Regions from separate parts of the Pontibacter brevis genome, predicted to be linked through region 1. Evidence: riboswitches for the same ligand, from Rfam matches in the RefSeq annotation. Region 1 holds a riboswitch; each other region holds the start of a gene.
What was found. Region 1 has a riboswitch for thiamine pyrophosphate ahead of thiS (sulfur carrier protein ThiS). Riboswitches for the same ligand answer to the same signal wherever they lie in the genome.
Positions count from the first base shown of each region.

Region 2: linked by a shared signal. The riboswitch ahead of thiM (hydroxyethylthiazole kinase) and the one ahead of thiS (sulfur carrier protein ThiS) in region 1 are both predicted to bind thiamine pyrophosphate.
Region 3: linked by a shared signal. The riboswitch ahead of ACYVB1_RS03710 (TonB-dependent receptor) and the one ahead of thiS (sulfur carrier protein ThiS) in region 1 are both predicted to bind thiamine pyrophosphate.

Region 1 is NZ_BAAGXV010000075.1:30,889-37,988, reverse strand. It holds gene ACYVB1_RS15670 (OmpA family protein) at 1-1,430, opposite strand, end outside; gene ACYVB1_RS15665 (aminopeptidase P N-terminal domain-containing protein) at 1,840-3,129, opposite strand; TPP riboswitch at 3,327-3,433, shown strand; gene thiS (sulfur carrier protein ThiS) at 3,517-3,720, shown strand; gene thiC (phosphomethylpyrimidine synthase ThiC) at 3,758-5,620, shown strand; gene ACYVB1_RS15650 (thiamine phosphate synthase) at 5,815-6,459, shown strand; gene ACYVB1_RS15645 (thiazole synthase) at 6,456-7,100, shown strand, end outside.
Region 2 is NZ_BAAGXV010000012.1:115,002-122,101, reverse strand. It holds gene ACYVB1_RS03520 (NAD-dependent succinate-semialdehyde dehydrogenase) at 1-68, shown strand, start outside; gene ACYVB1_RS03515 (aldo/keto reductase) at 117-1,073, shown strand; gene rpiA (ribose-5-phosphate isomerase RpiA) at 1,271-1,939, shown strand; TPP riboswitch at 2,046-2,141, shown strand; gene thiM (hydroxyethylthiazole kinase) at 2,222-3,022, shown strand; gene thiE (thiamine phosphate synthase) at 3,019-3,651, shown strand; gene thiD (bifunctional hydroxymethylpyrimidine kinase/phosphomethylpyrimidine kinase) at 3,648-4,478, shown strand; gene tenA (thiaminase II) at 4,465-5,118, shown strand; gene ACYVB1_RS03485 (hypothetical protein) at 5,333-5,620, opposite strand; gene ACYVB1_RS03480 (RidA family protein) at 6,055-6,519, shown strand; gene ACYVB1_RS03475 (trans-sulfuration enzyme family protein) at 6,653-7,100, shown strand, end outside.
Region 3 is NZ_BAAGXV010000013.1:871-7,970, forward strand. It holds gene ACYVB1_RS03710 (TonB-dependent receptor) at 86-2,560, opposite strand; TPP riboswitch at 2,617-2,714, opposite strand; gene ACYVB1_RS03715 (hypothetical protein) at 2,943-3,191, shown strand; gene ACYVB1_RS03720 (aldose 1-epimerase family protein) at 3,406-4,281, opposite strand; gene ACYVB1_RS03725 (AAA family ATPase) at 4,285-4,818, opposite strand; gene ACYVB1_RS03730 (hypothetical protein) at 4,937-5,113, opposite strand; gene pnuC (nicotinamide riboside transporter PnuC) at 5,234-5,851, opposite strand; gene ACYVB1_RS03740 (rhodanese-like domain-containing protein) at 6,006-6,323, shown strand; gene guaB (IMP dehydrogenase) at 6,435-7,100, shown strand, end outside.

The sequences.
Region 1 (7,100 bases):
TCTGGTGTGTTCATCTCAAAACCTACCCTTCTGTTTCGTGCTCGTTGCGATTCAGTTCTGCGACGTGGCAGACGCTCATTCACTTGCACTAAAGGCTGTGTCTCACCATAACCTCTTGTTACTAAGCGGTCTGGGTTCTGAACCCCCTGCTGAATCAAGTACTCTTTCACAGCTTCTGCTCTTCTCTCAGACAGTGCCTGGTTGTACTCCTCAGAACCAATGTGGTCAGCATGGCCTTTGATGAGCAGTACGTGGTCAGGATAGTTTGTCAGTGCTACCACAATGCTATCCAGTAGTTGCTTATAGCTTTCCTGAACACGGGCACGGTCAAACTCGAAACGTACTTTTTCTTCCAGCAATCGCAGGGTTGCTGCATCAAGCTCAGGGCAACCGTTTGCTGTGCCTGGACCTGCAGTGTTAGGACAGGCATCCTGGTAATCCGGAACACCGTCACCGTCAGTGTCAACAGGGCAACCGTCGGCACCTACCTGTACACCAGCTGGGGTATCAGGGCATCTGTCATTCGGATCAGCTACACCATCACCGTCAGCATCAGGGCAGCCACGCATGGCAGCTGTACCAGGCTGGTCTGGGCAGTCATCTTCTCTGTCAGCCACACCATCGCCATCACGGTCAGGGCAACCTTGTGTTGCAGCTGTACCAGCTTCTGTAGGACACTGATCCTGGTAATCCGGAACACCATCCGCGTCTGTGTCTATCGGGCAACCTCTCTTATCAACCTGCACACCTGTTGGGGTATCAGGGCAGTCATCCCTTCTGTCAGGCACACCGTCACCATCCGTATCTGTGGCTCGGCCTAAGTTAAATCCAAGACCTACATTGTGCTGGAGGAAGCGGTCATTTTTCTCATCTTCAAAGTAACCATCAATCTTGTCCTGGCCAATGATCAGGTAGTTGGTTTCAACAAAAGCGCTAATAGCATCTGAGAAGCGGAAGCGGATACCCGCACCACCTTTCAGGGCACCAGTAAAGAACTTATCATCTGTCTGTCTGGCACCGGCCGCTGTGTAAGCATCTGTTTTAGCCCAGGCACCACCACCACCAACTTGCAGGTACGGTCCGATAAAGGCATCTTCTTTCAGGATGCTACCATACAACTTGAGGCGCAGGGCCAGCATGGCTGTCCCCATCTGGGCGTCGAAGTTCGCGTTGTTGAACATGCTACCTGCCTCTGTGTTTCTGGCTTCTGTGCTACCATAAGTCAGGTGCAGACCAGCATCCAGGCCGGACGTCAGATAACGGTTCAGGTTCAGACCACCACCCCACTCCAGCTTGCTGCCTTCGTAGAACTGGTTGTCTATTTCGCCTTTGTACTGTAAGGCACTTCCGTATATCTGAATGTTCGTTCGTTGATCAGAGCTTTGGGCAAACAACCCGTTACTTGCCATCAGCAAGCAGACGAGCGCCATAGCTAGTTTACTAAGTTTTGTAAGTTGTGTTTGCATAATTTTACAAAGTATTTTGATATGACAATACGTGCATGTTTCGAAGGAGTTTTTGTAAAGCTTAAAAAAAAGATACTCCAGCCGGGAATAGAGTTGTTTCCCTTGCACTAATCTTTAGAAGGAGGATACGTTTCTCCATAGGCACTTCTCAAAGTTAAACATCTGCACTGCACTGAATACCATAACAGTTATGTAAAACTGCAGCTCAGCACCGCTCATAAAGCTTTTATACTTGAACTGATACAGTAGGACAAGGTTGTACAAGAGAAAAAAATTTGACGCAAGGGCAGTTATTTAGTAGTAAGTACAGCAAAAAAGGCTGTCAGCTTACGGCTGGCAGCCTTGATTCTGGGTTTTCCTATAAACATATCACCTATTTCTGCATCAGGCGCTCAATATCGTCTGCCTCAATCGGAATGGTCTGCATCAGGTCACGCGGCCCGTTCTTCGTAATGAGGATATCGTTCTCCAGGCGTATGCCTATTCCTTCTTCCCGGATATAGATGCCGGGCTCGCAGGTAAACACCATGCCTTCTTCAAACGCCCGAAACTTGTTACCGACATCATGCACGTCCAGGCCCAGGTGGTGCGAGGTGCCATGCATAAAATACTTCTTGTACACAGGCTTGGCGGGGTCCTGGTTTCGTACATCGCTTTCGTTCAGCAGCCCCAGTCTGATGAGCTCGTTCTCCATTACGATACCTACAAATTTGTGGTACTGGTCCAGGGTGTTGCCCGGCACCAGCATTTGTGTGGCAGCTTTCATCACCGTCAGCACCGAATTATACACGTCGCGCTGACGTGGCGTAAATTTTCCGTTTACCGGCACTGTGCGTGTCAGGTCTGCGGCATAATTAGCGTATTCTGCTCCAAAATCCATCAGCACCAGCTCTCCATCCTCACACTCCTGGTTGTTATCTACATAATGCAGGATACAGGCATTACCGCCAGAGGCAATAATAGGCTGGTAAGCCGGCCCCCGGGAGCGGTTGCGCAGAAACTCGTGGTAAAGCTCTGCCTCTATCTCATACTCCATTACCCCCGGCTTTATAAAGCTTAAAAGGCGACGAAACCCCTTTTCTGTAATATCGCAGGCCTGCTGAATCAGCGCCACCTCCTGCTCCGACTTTATGGCGCGCAGCTGGTGCATGATAGGGGCACTGCGTTCGTACCTGTGCAAAGGGTAATGCTGCTGGCACCACTTTATAAAGCGGGCGTCGCGGGTCTCCACCTCTATGACGGCACGGAGGTGCTCGTTTGTGTTAAGGTAAATGTGCTCCGCCTCAAAAAGCTGGCTTCTCAGTATCTGCTCAAACTCATGTGTCCACAAAACAGTCTCGATACCAGATACCTCCCGGGCCTGCTGCTTGGACAGCTTATATCCCTCCCAGGTAAGAATGTGGTCGTTTGTTTCGCGTACAAAAAGAACCTCTTTCATGCGCTCGTCTTTTGCATCCGGGAAAAGCATCAGAATACTTTCCTCCTGGTCTACCCCACTTAAGTAGAACAAGTCGCTGCTTTGCCGGAAAGGCATGGTAGCGTCTGCATTGAGGGGCATTACGTCGTTGGAATGGAACACAGCAATGGAGGAGGGTTTGAGTTGCTTTACAAACTGGCGGCGGTGTTGCACAAACAGTTCCTGCCCTATTGGGTGGTACTTCATAGTTCTTTATTGTAGGTTATTTTTGGGTTACATCATAAAACTACTAAATTTTACATTAATGGCAACTGAGGCATCCTGGCCCGGGCAGCGTGTATCTGCCATTGTCAGGGGTGGAGCAGAAGAGCCTGCTTATTTTTTACAAGCCACAATCCTGCCTGCACATTTGGAAGTTACCGCAGACTTTGTTTACCTTTAGCACAACACTTTAGGGGTGTCCTGCCGCCAAACAGAAAGGCAGGACTGAGAAATACCCTCTGAACCTGATACAGTTAGCACTGACGAAGGGAAAAGTTATGCTGAGATACACCACACCTGTCCTCCAACTTCTTCTTGATTCCGCTCGGCCGGTAAGCGCCGGTGCTACCTGCATCCCATCCCGAGCAAACCATGACCATTTTCTTAAACAACCAAACTAAGGAGCTCCCTGAGTCTTCCTCCGTATCCGCTTTGCTTCAGCTTTTAGCATTGGAGCACGTTCGTGGCATTGCCGTAGCCATTAACGACCAGGTAGTACCCCGCAGCAACTGGGCTTCTTACCAGCTGCAGGAAAACGACCGGCTCACCCTTATCCGCGCTACCCAGGGCGGATAGCGCTTTCCCCTACCTACTAAACTTATCAAGAAGAAATATGAGACAAGAAAAAACGCCTACGGCCAACACGATCACGCGCACGCCTTTCCCGGCGTCTCGCAAAGTATACGTGCCCGGCCAGCTATATAATATACGTGTCGCGATGCGCGAAATCACGCTGGAGGATACCGTGCACAAGTTCCTGGGTGTGGAAGAGCGCCAGCAAAACCCAGCGGTAACGGTATATGATACCAGCGGTCCCTACACCGACGAAAACGTAGCGATTGATGTGCGGCAGGGCCTGGCGCGCCTGCGCGAAGAATGGATACGGAGCCGTGGCGATGTGGAGCAGTTGCCGGGCATTACATCGGAGTACGGGCAGGAGCGCCTGCACAATGCTAGCCTGGACGAACTGCGTTTTCAGCACCTGAGCAAACCCTACCGCGCCAAGCCTGGCCAGAACGTAACACAACTGCACTATGCACGCAAAGGCATCATTACCCCGGAAATGGAGTACATCGCCATCCGGGAAAACCAGCGCCTGGCAGAAATGGAGAACATCGGGCACCAGCACGCAGGCAACAGCTTTGGTGCCAACACACCTCAGAAATTTATTACGCCGGAGTTTGTGCGCCAGGAGGTAGCGGCTGGCCGCGCTGTGATACCGTCCAACATCAACCACCCCGAGAGTGAACCGATGATCATCGGCCGTAACTTTCTTGTGAAGATAAACGCCAACATCGGCAACTCCGCGGTTACCTCCAGCATAGAAGAGGAAGTGGAAAAAGCCGTGTGGGCCTGCCGCTGGGGCGCCGACACCATCATGGACCTTTCTACGGGCAAAAACATCCACGAAACCCGCGAGTGGATTATCCGCAACTCCCCCGTTCCGATTGGCACCGTGCCGATTTACCAGGCGCTGGAGAAAGTGAACGGCAAAGCAGAAGACCTGACCTGGGAGGTTTTCAGAGATACGCTGATTGAGCAGGCCGAGCAGGGCGTAGACTATTTCACCATACATGCCGGTGTGCTGCTGCGGTACGTGCCGCTTACGGCAAACCGCCTGACGGGCATCGTATCAAGGGGCGGCTCGATTATGGCAAAATGGTGCCTGGCACATCACCAGGAAAACTTCCTGTACACGCACTTCGAGGAAATTTGCGAAATCATGAAGGCGTATGATGTGGCTTTCTCTCTGGGAGATGGCTTGCGCCCAGGCTCTATTGCCGATGCCAACGATGCCGCCCAGTTCGCTGAACTGGAAACGCTGGGCGAACTGACAAAGATTGCCTGGAAGCACGATGTGCAGGTGATCATAGAGGGCCCCGGGCATATTCCGATGCACCTCATCAAAGAGAACATGGACAAGCAGCTGGAAGTATGCGGTGAGGCACCTTTTTATACTTTAGGCCCCCTCACCACCGACATTGCCCCCGGCTACGACCACATTACGTCTGCCATTGGCGCTGCGATGATTGGCTGGTACGGCACGGCCATGCTTTGCTATGTAACACCAAAAGAGCACCTTGGGCTGCCGAACAAAAAAGATGTAAAGGACGGCGTGATTACCTACAAACTCGCCGCCCACGCCGCCGATTTAGCCAAAGGCCACCCCGGCGCACAGTACCGCGACAACGCCCTGAGCAAAGCCCGTTTCGAATTCCGCTGGCAGGACCAGTTCAACCTGTCCCTCGACCCCGACACGGCCCGCGAATACCATGACGAAACGTTGCCTGCCGAGGGTGCCAAAGTAGCGCACTTCTGCTCGATGTGCGGTCCTCACTTCTGCTCCATGAAAATTACGCAGGAGGTACGGGAGTATGCCAAAACCAAGGGCGCATCCGAAGAAGAAGCATTGCAGCAGGGCATGCAGGAGCAAGCGGAGGTTTTCAAAGCAAAAGGCTCGGAGATATACTCATAGGCAGACGCTCGCAGGAGCTGCGCACGCTGCGAGGTCTTTTGTCTGACATGAAGTGCTGGTGCGAGCTTGTAGCTCGTACCTCTCTTCCCCTCTCATGTCAGGCAAAAACTGAAGCACGAGCTATAAGCTCGCGCTAGCATCTTGCGCTGGCAGTCTATTTTCCCTCATGCAACCATAGCTTATCATTTGAAAGTATGATTTCGAAACTACATTATATCACACAGGAAGCCCGTGGACTTACCCATGCCATGGCTGCCGGGGCTGCCTGCCGGGCAGGTGCCAACTGGGTACAGCTGCGGGTAAAAAAACAGCCTTACGAGGTTTGGAAGGACCTGGCGCTGCAAACCAAAACCATCTGTCAACACTATGGCTGCACGTTCATCATCAACGACAATGTGGCACTGGCCGCGGAAGTAGATGCCGATGGTGTGCACCTGGGCCAGCTGGACATGCAGCCCACGGAAGCACGGAAGCTGCTGGGGCCAGAGAAAATAATAGGCGGCACGGCCAACACCTTTGAGGACATCGTGCGGCTGACAGAGCAAGGCGTGGATTACATCGGCCTTGGCCCCTACCGCTTCACCAGCACCAAAGAGAACCTCAGCCCTGTTCTCGGCCTGGAAGGCTATACTTCTATCCTGCAGCAGTGCCGCGAAGCGGGCATCAGCATTCCTATTATAGCCATTGGCGGCATCCTGGCAACCGATGTGCCGCTGCTGCTGCCAACGGGCATCCATGGCGTTGCCGTTTCCTCAGCCATTACGCTGGCACAGGACAGAGCCGCTTCTTTGGCTGAATTCAATCAGCATTTCAGTTTAACAACAGAGAAACAAGTATGAAACAGTTAACCATAGCCGATAAAACCTTTACCTCCCGCCTCTTCACCGGAACCGGCAAGTTTGGCTCCGGAAAGCAGATGGAGGAAGCACTGCTGGCATCCGGCTCTGAGCTGGTCACCGTAGCGTTGAAGCGCGTGGATGTACAGCACGGGCAGGATGATATTCTGCCGCACCTGGAGCACCCGCAGTTCAACCTCTTGCCTAACACCTCCGGTGTGCGAAATGCGAAAGAGGCTGTTTTTGCCGCCCAACTGGCCCGCGAAGCACTGGAAACGAACTGGCTCAAACTTGAGATACACCCCGACCCGAAGTACCTCCTCCCAGACCCGGTAGAAACCCTGAAAGCAGCCGAAGAGCTGGTAAAGCTGGGTTTTGTGGTGCTACCCTACATTCATGCCGACCCGGTGCTGTGCAAGCGCCTGGAAGAAGTGGGCGTAGCCGCAGTAATGCCGCTGGGCTCCCCTATCGGAAGCAACAACGGCCTGCAGACACGCGCTTTTCTGGAGATTATCATTCAGCAGAGCAAAGTGCCGGTGGTGGTGGATGCCGGCATTGGCGCGCCCTCACACGCCGTGGAGGCCATGGAGCTTGGAGCCGATGCTGTACTGGTGAACACCGCCATCGCCGTGTCACAAAACCCG
Region 2 (7,100 bases), on a different contig from region 1:
GCTCGAAATACGGCATGGACTATTTCATGGAAATAAAATACATGTGCTTCGGCGGCGTGAATAAATAAAATAAATCTGCTTAACAACTGAAATACAGAACATAGAAAACAAACGACATGATGAAGAAAAGAACATTAGGAAAACATGGACCAGATGTATCCGCGATAGGTTTAGGTTGTATGGGCATGAGCGCCTTTTATGGCGACAGAAACGATGACGAATCAGTAGCAACCATACACCGTGCGCTGGAACTGGGAATCAATTTCCTTGACACTGCCGAACTGTACGGACCACATACAAATGAAATTTTAATAGGTGGAGCCATCAAAGGGAAAAGAGACCAGGTCTTTATTGCTACCAAGTTTGGTGTTGCCATTGATGAAAATGGGGTGCGGATAGACGGCAGACCAGAAACAGTGCGCAAATCTGCAGAGGGAAGCTTAAAAAACCTTGGAGTAGATACCATTGACCTTTACTACCAGCACCGCATGGACCCGAATGTTCCGATTGAAGATACCATTGGGGCCATGGCTGACCTGGTAAAAGAAGGCAAGGTGCGCTACCTGGGCATATCAGAAGCTGAACCGGAACTGATAGAAAGGGCGCACAAGACACACCCTCTGACTGCTGTGCAAACGGAGTACTCCCTTTGGACAAGAGACGTAGAAAACAACGGCGTGCTGGACACAGTGCGCAACTTGGGAATAGGATTTGTACCCTACAGCCCTCTTGGTCGTGGCTTCTTAACAGGTGCCATTAAAAGCCCGGATGACTTTGAAGAAGGTGACTTCCGCAGGCACAACCCGCGCTTTATGGGTGAGAACTTCCAAAAGAACCTCGACATCGTGGACAAGCTAAACAAGCTTGCAGCTGATAAAGGGGTTAGCGCAGCGCAACTGGCACTGGCGTGGGTATTAGCCAAAGGCGATGACATGGTACCTATTCCGGGAACAAAGCGCAGAAAATACCTGGAGGAAAATATCAAGGCGGTAGAAATACTGTTAAGCGTAGAAGAAGTACTTGAAATTGACAGCATCTTCCCTCCCGATATCACGGCGGGTGACCGTTATTAGCGTTAGCAGTGTAGCAGAGGGGCAAATGATGTACACCAGCAAATGTCAGGCAAAGTATTGCAAATTACCTGTTCCCTTCGAGCTAATCCACAACATGTATCATAGCCCTTTCCTGTCCCCGGTTAAATCACACTTACCAAAGGCGGGTCAGGGCTATTTTCAGAAGAAAAAATCTTAAGCCAAACAAGAACAGACAGATGAACCCTAAAAAACTTGCAGCAGGAAAAGCAGTAGCTTATGTACAGGAGGGAATGGTGGTCGGGCTGGGAACCGGCTCCACCGCCACCTGGGCCATAAGGGCATTGGGAGAAAAAGTGAAGGCGGGGCTGAACATAAAAGCTGTTGCCAGTTCTGTAACGTCAGAAAACATGGCAAAAGAATTAGGCATAACATTAGTTGATTTTTCAGAGATCCAGGTGATCGATGTAACTATTGATGGCGCAGATGAAGTGGACGCACAGTTTAACCTGATTAAAGGCGGTGGCGGAGCACTGCTACGGGAAAAAATTATTGCCTATAACAGCCGGCAGTTTATTGTGGTGGTAGATGAAACAAAACTGGTTGATACGTTGGGTAAATTTCCTTTGCCCGTGGAGATAGTGCCTTTTGCAGCTGAACTGACCTTAAAACAATTAAAGGATTTAGGCTGTGAAGCAACCATCCGGCAACAGGAAGGCAAAGATTTTGTAACGGACAATGGCAACCTCATTGCAGATTGTGCTTTTAAGCGGATTGAGGACCCTGAAAAATTGAACACAAGCCTTTTATTGATTCCGGGTGTGGTGGAGAGTGGCTTGTTTCTTCATCCGAAAGTCTCGCAGGTAGTTGTTGGTGATGCTGATGGGAAAGTAGAGGTTTTAATATAGAGTTGGCCTGTGAAGGTATTACCTTCTATCAAGCTATAACAGGGATGAACGTACTTCATTTACCTGGCCTCCCATTTTTAATTCAGGCAGATTTAACTTAGTTTAGTAACGGCTTTAGGGGTGTTCCCATACAGGAACTGAGACAATACCCTTTGAACCTGATCCAGGTCATGCTGGCGAAGGGAAAAGCACGAATGGCTGTTACAGCTATTCCCTCTTTTCATCTCACTCCTCCTCTCCGGGAAGCTCTTTAGCCGCCGTTTTACCATAAAAAGAGAAACCATGAAGGAGCAACTCTGGAATATTTTATCTGCCGTCAGGCAAAACGCACCGTTGGTGCACAACATCACCAACTACGTCGTGATGAATAATACCGCCAATGCTCTGCTGGCTGCAGGTGCGTCTCCGGTTATGGCGCATGCTCACAGCGAGGTAAGCGACATGGTGTCTATCGCCGGTGCCCTTGTTGTGAATATCGGCACGCTGGACGAGTATTGGGTGCAGAGCATGAAGCTGGCCGTAGAGCAGGCAAATGCGCTTCAAAAAGCGTGGGTCCTCGACCCGGTAGGTGCCGGCGCTACCCCTTACCGCAACCAGGTACTGGAAGAATTACTGCGTTACCGCCCCTCCGTTATCAGGGGAAACGCCTCTGAGATCATGGCGCTGGCGAAAGCAAGCTCTAATACCAAAGGAGTAGATAGTACAAACCAGAGCGAAGAAGCCCTTGAGGCCGCGCAACAGCTGAGCAACACCACGGGCGCTGTTGTTTGCGTTTCGGGTGCCTCTGACTTCATTGTTTTTAAGAACCACTACAACACTATCTCCAACGGGCATGCGCTGATGGCGCGGGTAACGGGCATGGGCTGCACGGCCAGTGCGCTGGTAGGAGCCTGCTGTGCCGTAAGCCCCGATGATCCCTTTGCTGCTACCACTGCAGCAATGGCCCTGATGGGTATAGCAGGCGATAAAGCCGCAGAAAAATCACCCGGCCCTGGCTCCTTGCAGCTCCACTTCCTCGACGCGCTATACCAGCTCTCTGAAAATGACTTCATGGAGCGCCTGAAACTAGAGAGAAAGGCATGAGCAGCTTCCCATACAGGCTGTACCTGGTAACGAACCAAGCGTCCTGCTTCGGGCGTGACTTAACCGAGGTGGTGGAAGCAGCAGTGAAAGGGGGCGTAGACCTGGTGCAGATACGTGAAAAGAATCTCACGGAAAAAGCTTTTCTGAAAAAGACGCAGCAGCTGAAAGAGTTGCTGGACCGCTACCAGGTTCCCCTGATTGTGAACGACAACCTGCAGGTAGCCGTGCAGAGCAAGGCGGCAGGCATTCATGTGGGCAACAACGACATGGCACCCGCTGCTATCCTGAAGGAATGGGCTGCCTGTGGCATTCTGGGCTACTCGTTGGAATACGAGGAGCACCTGCACAGCACGCATGCCGCCCTGGCAGACTACCTGGCGCTGAGCCCGGTCTTTTCCACGCCTACCAAACAAGACACTGTGACCGAATGGGGCCTGGATGGCATCAGCCGCATCAGAGCCTTAACAGCTAAACCGCTGGTAGCCATTGGCCGCGTTAGTGAAGCAAACGCCGCTGATATAGTGAAGGCAGGTGCCGACTGCCTGGCTGTGGTATCTGCCATTTGCTCTGCCCCGAACCCGGCACGGGCCGCTGAAAGAATCAGGAACGAAATAGAGAATGCCTTATGAAAAATTATAAATACCCTGCCGTGCTTACTATTGCAGGATCAGACAGTGGCGGTGGTGCGGGCATACAAGCCGACCTGAAAACGTTCTCAGCGCTGGGCTGCTTTGGCACCTCGGCCATTACGGCTATCACCGTGCAGAACACCTGTGGCGTCACCGGCATACACAGTATCCCAGCAGACATCGTGCAGGGCCAGATAAAAGCCGTGATGGACGACATAAAACCTGCTGCCATTAAAATAGGCATGGTGCACAGTGCAGATCTTGTACAGGCAATTGCCGAACAACTGAAAAACTATGCTGTACCGGTTGTTCTGGACCCGGTGATGGTGGCAACAAGTGGCGATAAGCTGATAGAGGACAACACCATTGCACTGCTTAAAAAGGAGCTCCTTCCACTGGCGGAACTGGCTACGCCGAACCTGGATGAGGCAGAAATTTTAGCCGGCAGGCAGATAAAGGATGTAGCCGGAATGAAAGATGCCGCACACCTTATTCTGGAGACAGGCTGCCGCTCGGTATTGGTCAAAGGAGGACACCTGCAGGGGCCACGGCTCTACGATGTATACCTGCATCAAAACGGCGACATGCGGGTATTCCAATCAGAGGCCATCGCCAGTAAGAACACCCATGGCACAGGCTGCACCCTCTCCTCCGCCATCGCCGCCTTTTTAGCAATGCGTGTGGAACTGACAGAGGCCATAGAGCAGGCCAGGGAGTACGTGCACCATGCCATTGACCAGGGTAAAGATGTTCAGACAGGAGAAGGACACGGCCCTTTAAACCATTTCTTTCAACCGCAAAAACTACAAAAACATGAGCTGGAGTAAGAATGCGTGGGAGGCAGGTGCTTCTATATATGAGCAGATAACCGGGATGCCTTTTATCAGTGAGCTGATAAAAGGAACATTGTCGAAGGAAAAGTTTAAATTCTATATTGCCCAGGATTCCCTGTACCTGGCTGATTTTGGCAAAGCCCTCTCTCTTATTGCGGCCCGGGCGCACACCACCGAGCATGCACTGGAGTTCATGCGCTTTGCGGAAGGTGCCATCGTAGTGGAGCATGCCCTCCACGCCGGGTATTTTCAGAAATTAGGCATCCAGGCGGGTACTTCCATTTCCCCTACCTGTCAGCATTATACGCGCTACCTGCTCAGCACTGCAGCACTCGACCAGGTAGAGGTTGCCATGGCGGCCCTGCTCCCCTGCTTCTGGATCTACAAAGAGGTAGGTGACTTTATCTACAAACAGCCGCAGCAGGAAAACAACCCGTACCAGGAATGGATTAACACCTATGCCGGGGAAGAATTTTCGGTTATAGTTGAAAGAGCTATAAAGATTTGTGATGAGGTGGCGCAAAACTGCACCCCTGCGCAGCAACAAGCCATGACAGATGCCTTTGTTACCGCATGCAGGCTGGAGTGGATGTTCTGGGACAGTGCCTGGAGAATGGAAGAGTGGCCGGTGTGAGTGCCTACGGCAGACTAGGCTGTTCTTTTATGGAAGGAGCTTAAGGGAATTTGTATAAGATTCTCCAGGAAATTCCTTCCGGATAAGGAGCAGAAAAATGCCTCCCGGCCTGACGGCCAGGAGGCATTTTCATTCATTCATTTATCTGGAAAACACAGCAGGTTCCATGTAACATAGCTTGCTAATAAGGGAAAAGCCACATCACCAATTTACCTTACTTACTCTTCTGTTCATCCGTCGTTTGCCCCTCAGAAAGTGGCTCCTTTGCATTAAGCTTATTTGTTTCGTCGCCTTTCATGCTCTTCAAAGCTCCTGATTTATCCTCATTTGTTATAATTCCTCCGACACCAACTTTCCCCATCGATTCTGCGCTGTTCTGTGAGGTGGTAGCACTGTTTTTCAAACCTTCTGCGTCTCTGTTATACGTGGCATCTGTTTTAGCAGTGCTTTCTTTCCCCTGGTTCTGATTTTGGTTTTGATTCTGATTTTTATCTGTATTCATAGCTTTCGGGTTTAATGTAAAAATGTGTATCCCTTTATAAAGGGCTACACATTTTTACGGGGCAGAAGCAGAGTGGTTGAAAACAAAGCCATATCCTGTATTCCTGGACACACCCCCTGGACTATTCTTCCATCAGCGAAAGCAGAAAAGCCAGAGAAGAAGATGTTCATTCAGTTAAACATATAGATAGGATGATTGTACCCAGCTTCAATCCGAATAGAACCTTCTAAATAAAAACAAGATGCACTTTTGGCACTTTTTGCTCTCAAAGCCTGAGATTACACCATCTTTGTAGCTGCAGGTTATCTCCAGGCAATTACGGCCGCAGTTCCATCGGCTTACATGTAAGGCATAGCTTGGGTTAAACAGGTCATTTTCTGCTTTCATCAAACGTTCCTCAGGCTTATTTCCAATAAACCCCGTAAATACCGTCTATGATAACACCAGAAGAAAAAATACAAACGCTGGGAATAACGCTTCCTGCTCCTGTTCAACCTGTCGCCAACTATGTTACGCATGTGCAGGCAGGAAACCTGTTGTACCTGTCAGGGCACGGCTACTGCGGGAGCCCGACGGCAGTGGACATCGGTAAACTTGGCCGTGACCTCACCGTGGAGCAGGGATATGAAGCAGCGCGCCATGCAGGCGTATGCGTGCTTGCCACTATCAAGCATGCTCTTGGTGAACTGGGCAGGGTAAAGCGCATTGTGCGGGTACTGGGGATGGTGAATGCCACTGAGGACTTCATGGACCACCCAAAAGTAATAAATGGTTTTTCTGACCTGATGATAGAAGTCTTCGGAGACAAAGGGAAGCACGTCCGCTCGGCTGTTGGTATGGGTTCCCTTCCTGGTGGCATTGCCGTAGAAATAGAAGTCACCTTAGAAATAGAACTATAAGCCGGTTGCCGGGCTATTTAGCATGAGCAGCAAAAGTGAAACACTAAACCGGCTTACTTGAAAAAACATCTCCTGAAAACATGCTGCGCCATGTCAATGGTCTAGTTAAAGCTTCCTTTAAAGAATAAAATACATGTATAGTAAAGAAACAGAATCCGTACGCAACCAGCAGCAGCACCAGGGAGTGAATACCCCTATCTACACTTCTACAGCCAACAGGTATAAAGGCTACGATGAAATACTCTATCCCAGGAACTTCAACACAGAAAACCAACTTGCCATTGTAGACAAACTCTGCAGGTTAGAACAAGGGGAAGACGGGATGATATTCAGTTCCGGAACTGCGGCCATCTCCACCACGCTCTTTGCCTTTCTTAAAGCAGGAGATCATGCCCTGTTCTCACAGGAAATATACGGGGGCACTGTGAAGCTTATTGTAGAGGAATTCCCCAAGTACAACATCGCATACGACTTTGTGTCCAGTGCCGATATGGGCCATATAGAAACCTTGATTCAGGAGAACACGAAAGTCATCTATACAGAAACGCCTTCTAACCCCCTGCTTTCTGTTGTTGACCTGG
Region 3 (7,100 bases), on a different contig from region 1:
TTCTGGTGGGGCTTTTATAACTTGTTGGAAAGTTTAATATTCAGGTCTACCTCCGGAAGAACGAATAGCAGCACCTGTATCTGATTTAAAACTTCAGCCCTACCGACAGCAGGTAGTTGCGGGTAGCCTGCGGGTAGTAGAAGTTTTCTGTGACTGGTGCGCCACCGGCAATGTAGCTGAAGGTGTAGCCATTGGCTGCGTACAGTTCGTTGAATACGTTATTAACCAATAGCCCCAATTCTACATTTTTGAGGACGTTTTCAAAGCCGATATTGTAGCGTAGGCGAATATCGCCTACCTGGTAAGCCGGGATAATACGGTTCTCATTTTCTGTATTGTCCAGGTACTGCTTACTTACCGACTTATAGATGAAGGCAGCGCGCAGTCCTTTCAGCACCTGCACCTCCAGCTGATTGGTTGTTACCCATGCAGGCGAGAAAGCAATGGTCGTGGTGCCGTAGTTGTTCTGTGCCTGGTCACCGGTATCGTAGTCATCTATAAACTCGCTGAAGCCATCTATCTTATTCTGACTGTAGGCAAGGTTGGTGGTGAAGGAAGCAACTTCTCCTAAGCGCATCACACCAGACAGTTCCATCCCCTGGCGGTAGCTGTCGTCGATGTTGGTGCGGGTGTAGGCGCCAACATCATTTATCTGCCCTGTCAGTACCAACTGGTTTTTATAGTTCATGTAGAAGTAGTTCGCCTCTACATTTGCCGTCAGCGCCTTACCGGCCAGTTCTGTTAAGCCGATATGCCCCCGGTAACCAGCCTCTATATTGCGCAGCGTCTCATGCTTTGGCCGGCTGCTCGGTGTCGACTCAATAAAGTCTTTGCGAACAGGCTCCCGGTTACTGATGGCATAAGAGGCATACAACTGGTGCTCCGGCTGCAGGTTATACGTAATACCCGCCTTTGGATTGATGAAAGTGTAATCCACTTCCTGATCTATGCTTACAAGGTCATTGTCAAAGCCCTCGAAGCCATAGTTGATCGTGCGCACCTGCACATCACCAAACACAAACAGCTTATCTGTTAAGCCATAAGTTGTTTTTGCAAAGATGTTGAAATCCGTTTTCACGGCATCGTTATCATAGTACTTATCACGAATGTTAGAAGTAGAGGCATAGCGGGCCCAGATAACCTCACCGAAATGGCGGCCATCGTACCTGTTCCAGGCACCTCCAAGCGTAGCATTCAGGCGGCTGTTTGGGTTGTACTGCAGTGCATAAGTGGCACCGTAGAAGTCGTTGTCCAGCCAACGGCGACGTATGATATCAGATCTGGAAATGATCGTCTCTCCTATTTCCACGCTTGGCAGCCCGTAATTAGACAACCTGTCATTTGGCCTGAACTGCTCATAATAACCACGCCCGTACGTATAATGCAGCGCTCCCGAAAAACTCAGCCCCGGCATAAAATCATGCGACAGGTGCAACTGGTAATGGTCCTGCTGATAGTTGTCGGTTTCATTGTCGTAGGTGTAGTAGTTGTAGCGGCGACCCGCGCTTAGCAGGTTTTCCCGGTTAGCGCCCTCAATGTAGTTGCGATCGATGTAGGCCTGCACATCTGCGGCAGTGCCGTATACCAACGCCTCCGGAGTGCCATACCACGCCTGGTACGTCTGCTCGGCCCCGGAGAATGCAATAAACTTCAGAGAGGTTTTGTCGCCGTAGTAGCCGCCTGAAAAATAGAAGGATTTCAAGTCAGAAGAAGCACGGTCTATATAGCCATCGGACTTAATGCGCGACAGGCGGCCATCAAAGGCAAACTTACCGTTGATTAGCCCTGTTCCGAAGCGCACGTTGTTCCGCCAGGTATTAAAGGAGCCGTAGGTATGGTCTGTCTCGGCATAGGCCTCCCGACGCACCTGCTGCGTCTGGATGTTGAGGCTGGCGCCAAAGGCACCGGCACCATTTGTAGAGGTTCCCACGCCCCGCTGCACCTGTATGTCTTCCACCGAGGAGGCAAAATCAGGCATGTTCACGAAAAACACACCATGGCTTTCCGGGTCATTGATTGGAATACCGTTAACGGTTACGTTGATACGGGTGATATCAGAGCCCCGGATACGGATGCCGGTATAGCCCACGCCTGCGCCGGCATCGGAGTTCACTACCACAGAAGGCACCTGCTCCAGCAGGTAAGGCAAGTCCTGCCCGAAGTTACGCTCCGCTATCTCCTCCTGCGTCACGTTGGTAAAGGTGGTACCTGTGCGTGCATCGGCACGTGTAGCCTGCACTACCACTTCGCTTGTCTGCAGAGCCTGCGGCTGAAGCACTATTTCTACCCGGGCATCCTGCTGCAAGGCCACCGTTACCTTCTTCTGCTCATAGCCAAGGTAAGTTACTTTCAGACTATAGTTTCCGGAGGGTAAGTTTTGAAATGAGAACTGGCCATCTGCTCCTGCAGACACACCTGTACCTGTCCGCTCCAGCACTACGTTAGCTCCGGCCAGGGCCCCGCCATTGGCTGCACTTGTTACGCGCCCGCTCAGTTGGTACTGGGCCAGCAATTGCATAGGCAACAGAAGTGCTGCCACTGCGATAAAGAAATTACGCATTATAAAGAAATGAATTGATGAAACATACAGGCATGCCAGGGGTGAGCATCCTGTTAAATTTCGTTACCGTTTTTTCCCTTCGCCGGCACTACCCGGATCAGGTTCAATGGGTATGATCTCAGCCCGTTTTATTAAGGCACCCCCTAAACTACCGCAAAGGTACGGGGCTTTACCTTTCAAACAAAGAAGGAATAATTATACTTTGTAAAGCATTCGGCTTTTGCTGCTGCACTCCTACTCAAAATTTGCTTTTACAGATAACCACAAAGGCCAAAAGTACGTTGTAAAACATACTAAGGCACCTTTCCCCTTACGTACTGAATTTGAAACCTTTGCCGCAGAAATAAGCGGCATAACATTAACATTTTAATGTATTACCGCGATGATGATTAGCATTATATATACTGTAGCCCTTTTGACGATACTCGCCTACTATGCATTCGCCCCACGCAACAGATTTAACCGCCCGCCATCCACTGACAATGACGATGACGGAGGCGAACCGCTAGGCGATGATCTGCCAGACATTGACCTTCCACCCGGCATTTCGTTGCCCATCAACGATTTTGAGCCGAAGTATGACTTTAGAAACATAAAGGTTCCGAAGTTCCCGGAACCATCAGTGCATTAAGAAAAGTGTAAATTAAAAGCAGCGGCCCCGACTGAATACTTTGATTCAGTCGGGGCCGCTGCTTTTAATTTACACGCAACAGTATCAAAAAAAGGCCTTGCGGAACTTAAGGTTTGATAAACAGGGCCCTTTTCGTATCAGATGTTAAATAGGTTGCTATTAGACTGCCTTATCACCTGCAGTTTATACTTTGTGTCTGCGGTTCCTGTACCGGCTATAGCACAGTAACAGTAAAAGTACGCTCGAAAATCTGCCCGGGCCTCAGCTCAATTATTCCTTCTTTGTCCTGCAGTTCTCCGGTCTCTCCTACCCGGCTGGCGATGCCACACCAAGGCTCTATGCACACAAACGGTGCCGGACCAGGCTTAGCCCATATACCTAAGTACGGAAACCCTTCAAAAGCCACCTCTATGCGGCGCGGGTTAGTGCGGCTAGCCAGCGTCACTTTCTCTGACTTCAGGCGCTTGAGCACCACAGCGTCCTTGTCGAACAGGCTGCGGTCCAGGGGCAGCACCTTACTTTGCTCCAGCAAGCGTTCTGTGTCGCCATTTAGCAGGCCCTCCTCACTCAGCAGATGGCGACTTGCAGTCTCCTCTTCCTCAAATTGGATATAGTAGTCTTCGTAGCGCTCGTTTGGGTAAAGCGGCACATTAAAACCCGGGTGCGCCCCAACAGAAAAGTACATTTTCTCATCATCGGGGTTTGTAACCTGGTAGGTGACGGACAGCCTGTTCTGCTGCAGTTGGTATGCAATCAGCAGCCTGAACTCAAAAGGATACTGTTCCATCGTCTCCTCGTCGTGCTTTAACTCGAATACCAGCTTGTTCTTTTTCTCATCTACTAACTTAAACTCCCTGCGGCGCGCAAAACCATGGCGCTTCATATGGTAAGTTTTGCCATTGTAGGTGTACTGCTGGTTTGGCAATTCGCCAACAATAGGAAAAAGATTAGGGGCCTGGCCACTCCAGATAGCTGGATCACCAACCCATACAAGCTCCTGGTTCTCGTCTTTTTTAAAAAAGTGCTGTAGTTCGGCTCCCTGGCTCTCTACCCCCACTTTATACTGTTCGTTTTCTAGGATATGTAGCATAGTTTATTTTTTCAGAAGGTCATGTTGTTGGAGCAGAGCATCTATATGGCGGCAGGCCAGTTGCAATCGTTCTTCCTGCTGCCCGTAAATTTCCACAAAAGGCACTCCCAGCGCCTGCAGTTCCCGCTTGTACCACTCATAAAAGTACTGCCGCAGGTGCGGATGTTCGCGCTGTGGATCCGGCTCCCAGGGCAAATCAACGCCCATGAGCAGGCAAAGGTTGTAATTCTGTTGCTTTAGTTTATCCTGTATCCAGGTGGGGCATTGGCCAAAGGCATGCTCGCTCCAGATCTTGATGACCAGCAGGTCTGTATCCGAAAAGAGAATGCGCTTTGCCTGGGGCTGCATCTCCTGCTCCAGCGCCAGTTGCCCTCTGGCAATGGCCTCTAAGTCTTCTAAGGTGTAGGGCCTGCCCAGGTTGCCCACATAGGTGCGGGCATACTCCGGGACCCACACTGTGTCATAGTGCCGGGCCAAATTCTCCGCTAGGGTAGACTTGCCTGTAGACTCAGGCCCTGTTATCGCAATTTTGAGCATAGGGCAAAGGTCGGGATTACATCCGTAGAAAGCATGACAATTTGGTTAGTTCCTAAAACAGCAAGGGGTGCCGGAGAAAACTCCGGCACCCCTTGCTGTTGCACATTATTTTATTGCGCTAATTCTCCGAAAAGCTGTAATCGTAGAAGTTATACAATTCCACTGTTCTAGGCTGCTTTTCGCCGTATTGATTCAAATGAACCTGCTTTGGGCTTTCATCCGGAGATTCATAGCCCCACTTTAAACGATTTTCAAACTTCAACTCTTCAGGTAACTCCAGTTTACGTTGTCTCATATGCTGCAGGGTTGTGGTGAAACATTCTACGCCCTTAGCGGGATCGCAGCAATCGTACTCGTTTAACTTGTACGTGTAGCTACCCTTGCAGGACTTTCACAATAAGACGAATAAGTAGCACTATGCATTCGCTTCCGCAGGAGCCTGTTTCAGTGCCACCAAATCCTTTTTCCAGTCGAGGTAACCCTTTATAGACAGAAGCAGGAAAACAAAGTACAGAAAGCTGGTCAGGTAAAGGTCTTTATACGTGTACACTCCCACATACACTACGTCTACCACCAGCCATACAATCCAGTTCTCCAGTTGCTTTTTTGCCATCATCCAATAACCAATCAGGCTAATGGCAGTGGTGGCAGAGTCTGTATAAGACAGGTCTGCATCGGTATAGTTATCCAGAAAGTACCCCAGGCCCAATGTAAACACCAACCCCAGTGCCAGCAGCACTGTCAGTTCCTTTTTGTTTATCCGCCCTACTTTGCGCTCAGAATGGTTCTTGCCTCCGTATAGCCACACGTACCAACCATACAAGCTCGTAACAAAATAAAAGGCATTCAGTCCCATGTCGGCATAAAGGCGCGCATCATAAAAAACGAACACATACATGCCCACGCTTACCAGTCCTATCGGCCACGTCCAGACGTTTTGCTTTGCCGCCAGCCACACACAGGCTATTCCTGTCACCACACCTGTTAACTCCACCAGGTTCATGGCCTGCAGGGCTTCTAAAATACTTTGCACCACATTCATCGTTGCAATTTAACCTCCCGGAACACCTTATGTAAACAATTCCCTGTTTAAATTTGAAGTCCGGGGGAAATAAGGTAAAACGATGCAGACAGGGTGTCGTAATACCGTTGCCATTCGTATACCATGCTACTAAAAAAGAAAACCTATGGATGAAATTACGGCTCAGGAACTGAAGGAACGACTGTCGCGCAGTAGCAACATACAAATAGTAGACGTGCGGGAACCATCAGAATTTGAAATTTGCAACTTAGGCGGAGAGCTTATCCCGATGGGCGAGCTGCCAAAACAAGCGAACCGCATCCGGCGCGACATTCCGGTGGTAATGGTTTGCCACCATGGTTTTCGCAGTGCACAGGCCATCAACTACCTCAGCCAGCGCCTCGGGTATGAGAACATCCTCAACCTGAAAGGCGGTATACACGCATGGGCCACACAGGTGGATACCACAATGAAAAAATACTAAGCGCATCTTGTCTTAAATGCTGCTAAAAAATATTACACACTTAGTTGCAGCATATTCTAAAGAAATTTCCTTAATTTTACGCGGCAAATAACAACCCTTAATTTATTTGCCATGATCTCTGATCAGTCTAAGATATTATTCGAAGCACTCACCTACGATGACGTGCTTTTACTTCCGGCCTACTCGGAGGTACTCCCCAACCAGACAGACACTTCTTCGCAGCTCACACGCAACATTCGCATCAATATTCCGCTTGTGTCGGCTGCCATGGATACTGTAACAGAGGCTGATCTGGCCATTGCAATGGCGCAGGAAGGCGGCATCGGCTTTATCCATAAAAACATGTCAATCAAGAAGCAGGCGCAGCAGGTACGCAAAGTGAAGCGTTCGGAGAGCGGCATGATTCTCGACCCAATCACCCTGAATGAGAAAGCCACATTGGGTGACGCCGTGCAGATTATGACCGAGAACAAGATTGGAGGCATTCCAATTGTGAACGATGCGGGCAAACTGACCGGCATTATCACGAACCGCGACCTGCGTTTCGAAAAAGACCTGACGCAAAGCGTGTCCTCTGTTATGACCACCCAAAACCTGGTGACGGCTGCCAAGGGTACCGACATGGCCAAGGCAGAAGATATTCTGCAGGAGTATAAGATAGAGAAACTGCCGGTAGTGGACGAGGAGGGTAAACTAGTCGGCCTGATTACGTACAAAGACATCCTGAAAAAGAAGGACCGTCCCTTTGCCTGCAAAGATGAGTTTGGCCGCCTGCGT